DNA from 2 places in the Moraxella sp. CTOTU49097 genome. Region 2 is predicted to be linked to the other one. Evidence: predicted binding sites of a transcription regulator. Region 2 holds the regulator's gene; the other holds the start of a gene.
What was found. Region 2 encodes PhoB, which activates phosphate uptake and scavenging genes when phosphate is short. Its sites were predicted from a motif close to TGTCATNAANCTGTCATAA; they were not measured.
Positions count from the first base shown of each region.

Region 1 (3,423 bases), on a different contig from region 2:
CAACACCACGTATCGCATCACTTCCCAAGTGGTTGAACCCAAACCATAGGCAGATTCTTTAAGCATCTTTGGGGTAATGGAGAAAACGTCACGCATGACCGATGCAATAAACGGGATAATCATCACTGCCAAAATCAAACTTGCGGTGAACAGACCAATACCCATCGGCGCACCTTGGAATAAACGACCCACATAAGGCACATCACCCAAATGGTCAATCAGCCAAGGCTGGATATGCTCTGAAAACCAAGGCGCGAATACGAAAAATCCCCACATACCATAGATAATTGAAGGGATACCCGCTAACAACTCAATGGCAATACCCAAAGGACGTTTTAAAAAATTGGGGCAAAGCTCTGTCAAAAACATGGCAATACCAAAACTTACCGGCACCGCAATCAAAATGGCAATGACAGAAGTCACTAGCGTCCCATAGATTGGTGCGAGTGCGCCGTATACATCCATCCCTGTATCCCAGTCTTTACTGGTATAAAAGTTAATGCCAAACGCTTTCATACTTGGCAATGCGCCAAGAAATAGTGAGATTAAGATACCACCTAACAACAGCAGCACGATAAACGCAAAAAGACGAGTCGCGTTGACAAACAACCAGTCTAATTGTTTTTGCTTTGCGAGTTTTGCGTGTAAATCCGACATAAGAACCCAGCCATCAAAAAATAGTTTTAGTTTACTAATTCTAGAAATTTGAAAAAAAAACGTAGAGCACTAACTTGTTTATTGCTCTACGTATCGTTTGACACGCCTAACCCTGTTAACTGTTAACCATCATCATGAGATTATTTTGCCGCTGACGCAGTTGCTGTGGCAGCCTCTGAGCTAAATAGTGGCTTACCATCAGCCCCTACAACTTTTTTCCACTCGTCACGGAAAATAGCTTTGCTTTCTGCTGAGAATGGTACAAAGTCCAAGGATTTTGCTGATTCATCACCGTTTGAATACGCCCAGTCAAAGAATTTAAGGGTATTTTTGACGTTTTCTGGTCTGGTTGGTTTAGTATGGACTAAGATGAATGTTGCTGCAGAGATTGGCCAGGCATTTGGGTCTGCTTGGTTAGTCAATACGATGTTAAAGCCTGGTGTACCTTTCCAATCTGCATTACCCGCCGCGGCAAAGCTTTCAGCCGACGGTTGTACAAAGTTGCCTGCTGCATTTTTTAGCTGAGTATGCGACATTTTGTTTTGTTTTGCGTAAGCGTACTCAACATAACCGATTGAGTTTTTGGCACGAGCGACGTTACTTGCCACGCCTTCGTTACCTTTACCACCTGCACCTGTCGCAGCGGTTGGCCATTTAATGGATTTATCTACACCTGGACCTGCTTTCCATTCTGGTGATACAGCGGCTAAGTAGCTTGCAAAGTTAAAGGTTGTACCTGAACCGTCAGAACGGAAAATCGTCGTGATTGGCGCATCTGGTAGTGTCACACCTGCGTTTAATGCGGTAATCGCTGGGTCATTCCATTTAGTGATTTTACCCAAGTAGATATTGGCAAGGGTGGCACCGTCTAGTTTTAATTGACCGGGTGCAACACCCTCGATGTTAACAACCGGTACAACACCACCGATAACGGTTGGGAACTGGATTAAACCGCTTTTATCCAACTCTTCTTTGCTTAAAGGCGCATCCGACGCACCAAAGTCAACAGTATTGGCTTGGATTTGTTTGATACCACCTGATGAACCGATTGATTGGTAATTTACTTGACCGCCAGTGGCGTTTTTGAACTCAGCTGCCCATTTAGCATAAATAGGTTGTGGGAAAGAGGCGCCTGCACCTGTGATGGTAAATACGGCGTTTTTGTTGCTACCTGCAGTGCTTGACGTTGCTGAGGCACCCGCTGCTTGATTGTCTGCTTGTTTGTTGCCACAAGCGGTTAATGCTAAGGTCGATGCTATGACAACACTTAATAATGAATAACGCATGGATAGCTCCTAAAAACGTTTTTTGAGTTTACAATGAAACTGCCTGAATGAAATAACTGTCACCAACGGTACGATTTAACTTTCTTTGGTTATTTTTACTAGGATAGCTCAATGCTGACCGATTTAACTGTCATGATAATAACCATAATTCGGTTTGTATAAAAATTGTGTATATGATTACAAAGAAATGTGACAGTATCATGACAATTTGATGACTGACCGATTGCGCACGGTATAAATAGAGTAGATAACTACATTTAACTCGCTTATCGATTTGCAAAGCCTATAAAAGCTTTGCGACTTTTAGCGGTGCATGGGAAAGAAGCGATTAATCATTTAAAGCTTCTTAACTTAACAGCTTCTTAAGTTAGCAGCTTAAGACTGTAAAAACCAATGGCAGTCGCAACCAAGGTTAAAAGCACATGGATGCCAATCAAGGCTAAACCTTGCCATACCTTGCCGCTATTCAACAAAGTAAACACTTCGGCACTAAACGTACTAAAGGTTGTTAGCCCCCCCAAAAACCCGGTGGTGATAAACAGTCGTAAGTTTGGGTGCATCTTTTGGGTGAGTATCAAGGCAAATCCCATCAACAGCCCGCCTAGTACATTGGCAAATAGTGTGCCATAGGGCAACCAAGGATGTACGCTGTTGATTCTGGCTAACCACCAGCGCAGCATTGCCCCAAATCCCGCCCCTAGTCCTATCCACAGCCATGGCATCTTTAAATCCTTGTGGTGGTTATGGGTTAACTGGATTGACAGCAGGCAGCGTTGTCATGTCCCAACGCGGCAAGCAGCTAACCGCTAGCTCATCGTGTTGACCGGCATTCAAGCGCTGCCACCCGGCGAAGGCAATCATGGCGCCATTGTCAGTACACAGGGCAGGCGGTGCATAATGCACGGTGGCGTTGATTTTGGCTAATGCCTCAGCTAGCGATTCTCGTAGTTGTTGATTGGCACTCACCCCGCCTGCGATCACCAGACGTTTCATGCCCGTTTGCTGCAAGGCTTTGACGCATTTTTTCACCAACGTATCGACCATCGCATATTGAAAACTTGCTGCAATATCGGCACGCGTTTGGGCATGCTCAGGATTATGGCTATCGGTTGGATGGTCTTTAATCAAATTATGCACGGCGGTTTTCATCCCACTAAAAGAAAAATCCAATCCTTTACCCAGCATCGGGCGCGGTAATTCATAGGCTAACGGATTGCCTGTTTGCGCCAAGCGGGCAATATTAGGTCCACCAGGATAAGGTAACTCTAGCATTTTAGCAGCTTTATCAAAGCATTCACCTGCGGCATCATCAATCGACTCACCTAATATTTCATATTGCCCAATGCCTTTGACAGCCACCAACATGGTATGTCCACCCGACACCAGCAACGCGACAAACGGGAAATCAGGCGGATTGGCGCCTAATAGCGGCGCGAGTAAGTGTCCTTCCATGTGATGTACGCCAATCGCAGGAATACCC
Region 1 covers NZ_DAMBOA010000020.1:18,174-21,596, reverse strand. The annotation lists gene pstC (phosphate ABC transporter permease subunit PstC) at 1-657, opposite strand, end outside; gene pstS (phosphate ABC transporter substrate-binding protein PstS) at 798-1,943, opposite strand; gene crcB (fluoride efflux transporter CrcB) at 2,306-2,665, opposite strand; gene tsaD (tRNA (adenosine(37)-N6)-threonylcarbamoyltransferase complex transferase subunit TsaD) at 2,685-3,423, opposite strand, start outside.
Region 1: the regulator PhoB is predicted to act here: its motif matches at 2,131-2,149, upstream of pstS (phosphate ABC transporter substrate-binding protein PstS).

Region 2 (3,423 bases):
GATTGCTGATATCATGCAAGGGCGCCAGCCACAAGTAAACTTTAACTTTGTGGGCTTGCAGGATTAAGGGATTGGGTTGGAATACTGGCAGATTTTGGAAAGGTCACAGTGAAGGTTGAGCCTGTGCCAACTGTAGAGGTGATATCCAAGGTGGCATGATGCTGATACAAGACATGCTTGACAATCGCTAGCCCCAAACCGGTACCCCCTGTGTCACGGCTTCGACCCGTGTCCACGCGATAAAAACGCTCGGTTAAGCGCTGAATATGGCGCTGCTCGATACCAATGCCATTGTCGGTCACGCTAAAACATACCCCCGCGTCACACTCATGCCAGCTAATACTAATCTCACCACCTTTTGGGGTGTATTTCATGGCATTGGTAATCAGGTTACTGAGCGCACTTCGCAGATAATCTTCATAACCCAAAATATGTAACGTGCTGTCGATGTGCAAATGAATCATATGGTCGTATGACTTGTTGTACATTTGCGCATCGTCAAACAATTGCATTAGCATTTTGGGAATGTCAATATCTTTGGGCTCAGTGGGCTTTTCATCGTTTTCTAGTCGAGATAATAATAGTAAGTCATTGATGATGTTATTCATGCGCTGACTTTGCTGCATCATCTGAGTAAACGCGCGAGCAATACGCGGATCTAAATCAGGCTGTTCACTCAAAGTCTCCACATACCCCATGATGACGGTAAGCGGCGTACGCAGTTCATGCGAAACATTTGCCACAAAGTCTTTTCGCATCTGTTCTAAGTGCTGAAAACGGGTGACATCATAAATCAGCAGTAATTTTTCTTGCCCAAATTTGGTAATCTTGCACTGCACATAGCGCTCGATATTAGATGGGCTATGGATACGTACACCATCGGGATAGTCTTCAATGTGGTGATAATATTGATGAAAAAGCGGATGACGAATAATGGTCAACACATTGCGACCTTGGTCGGGCGCTTTAAAATGAAAAAGCCGTTCGGCAGAGTTGTTCCACCATTCGATACAGTCGTTTTTGTCAATCAGAATAATCGAGTCTTGCAATGCACTCAGCGAGTCGCGCACTTTTTGCACCAGCGAAACGGTTTGCTGATGCGCCAATTTCTCTTGGCGATTGACTTGGTAGATATTACTGGCAATGACATTAAGGTTGGGCTCAAATGCAGGCGGCGGCTCATCGGGGTTTTTGTTATACCACGCTTTAAAGCGTTGTATCGACCATAAAAAATATAGCTGATACAAGCAAAGCCCTATCGCCAGTCCCCAACCCCAAAACCCTAATAGCCCGCCAATCAACAGCCCGGCAACCCCAGCTGTGACGACGGGTGAAATGCTCGCCCACATATTAATTTTTCTAGCATCCATTGAGACAGCTTACTATAGCGAAGTTGGGATAAGTTGGCAAAAATTTCAATGCGATTAATCAGGCTATTGTTAGTCGATTTTATTAGAAAAGCGATAGCCTGTGCCACGTACAGTTTGGATGTAGTCTGCAAACCCAAATGGCTCAAGCACTTTACGCAGGCGGCGGATATGCACGTCAATGGTACGATCTTCGACATACACATTGCCACCCCACACTTGATCGAGTAGCTGGGTGCGGGTATAAGCGCGCTCGGGATGACTCATAAAAAAAGCAAGTAGCCGATACTCTGTCGGTCCGATATCCACCGCTTTGTTATTGGCACTCACGCGCTGACTGGCAGGGTCTAGCGACAAGCCACCTACGTCAATGGGTTTTTCGCCTGACAATGCGCTACTACGGCGCAATACCGCTTTGATACGGGAAACCAATTCACGGGTGGAAAACGGCTTGGTGATATAGTCATCTGCCCCAGCGTCAAGTCCTTGAACTTTGTTGTCTTCTTCGCCTTTGGCAGTGAGCATGATGATAGGAATTTCAGAGAGCATTTCATCTTTCTTCAGGCGGCGGCATAAATCAATGCCTGATAGCCCATTGGGTAGCATCCAATCTAATAAGATGAGGTTGGGGCGATGATCGACCACCAAATGATGGGCTTGAGAGACTTCTGAGGCTTGCAAACAATCAAATCCTGCCATCTCTAGTGTGGTCACGATCATTTCTCGAATGGCAGGCTCATCTTCCACTACCAAAATAGTTTCATTTTTCATAAATTTCTCAAGCGATAAAAATAGGCAACTGTTTGTCAAAATAATTTTATGACAACAATATTACAATGCCCATATTACAACTTCAGAATATGACAAAAAAATGACAACGATAAGTTTTTAGGACTTTTATTTGTGGTGTTGTAAAAAATTCGGTGTTTGACTCAATTTTTGGTACTTAACACAGGTCGCATCACAGTTCAAAAATAAAATTTATCGGACCATCATTGCAACTGCTGACTTGCATGTTTGCGCCAAATTCGCCTGTCTGCACGGCCGCATATTGCGTCTTGGCATATGCGACTATCTGAGCAAACAAAGCTTTGGCAGTGTCGGGCGCCATCGCGGGCTTAAAATCAGGACGTCTACCCGATTGGGTATTGGCAAGCAGGGTAAACTGCGACACTAACAGTAAGCCGCCATTAACCTGTTGCACGTTTTTATCCATTTTGCCTAGCTCATTTTCAAATACGCGATAGGTGAGGATTTTATCAATCATTTTTTGCCCCATCGCAAGCGTATCATCATGCCCAAGTCCAAGGTAGACAAGTACGCCATGGGCAATCTCGCCGACGATTTGTTGTGGGTGAGGCGCTTGGTTGACTGCTACTTTGGCAAATTTCACCCGTTGTAATACTGCTTTCATAATTTTTCCTATCCGTCAGTTTGAGCGTAAGCGGCTTGACTCATAGCCTAAAGTTGAATATACCGTGATTCTAAGGGGGATTTTGATTATAATAAGCCAACTTTAAAATGCCAATCTCGAGTAACTTATGACCTTGTTTACGACGTTACAATCGCTTGTCCCACAACAAAAAATCAGTGAAATCGCAGGTCGTCTTGCCCAAAGCCGTCATCCGATGGTGAAAAAAACCTTTATTCGTACCTTTGCTTCGGTGTATGGCATCAAGCTAGAGGAATATGCGCGCGGTAGTTTTTCTCAGTATGACAGTTTTAATGATTTTTTTACCCGTGAGCTCAAAGACGGCGCGCGCAAGATTGATGATGACCCAAATGCGCTGATCTGTCCTGCAGATGGCATGATATCGCAATTGGGGCAAATCGATAAAGACCAAATCCTACAGGCCAAAGGCAAATCGTATGAAGTTGGGCAATTGCTCGCGGATTATGAACTTGGCAAAGCCATGCAAGAGGGGAGTTTTGTCACCGTGTATTTGGCACCGACCAATTATCACCGCGTGCATATGCCATTTGACGGTACTTTGGTAGAAACCATCTATGTGCCAGGACAGCTATTCTCGGTCAATAACGAGACCGCTGAAAACAT
Region 2 covers NZ_DAMBOA010000004.1:91,673-95,095, forward strand. The annotation lists gene RT064_RS04125 (D-amino acid dehydrogenase) at 1-67, shown strand, start outside; gene phoR (phosphate regulon sensor histidine kinase PhoR) at 42-1,370, opposite strand; gene phoB (phosphate regulon transcriptional regulator PhoB) at 1,440-2,138, opposite strand; gene dtd (D-aminoacyl-tRNA deacylase) at 2,329-2,781, opposite strand; gene asd (archaetidylserine decarboxylase) at 2,909-3,423, shown strand, end outside.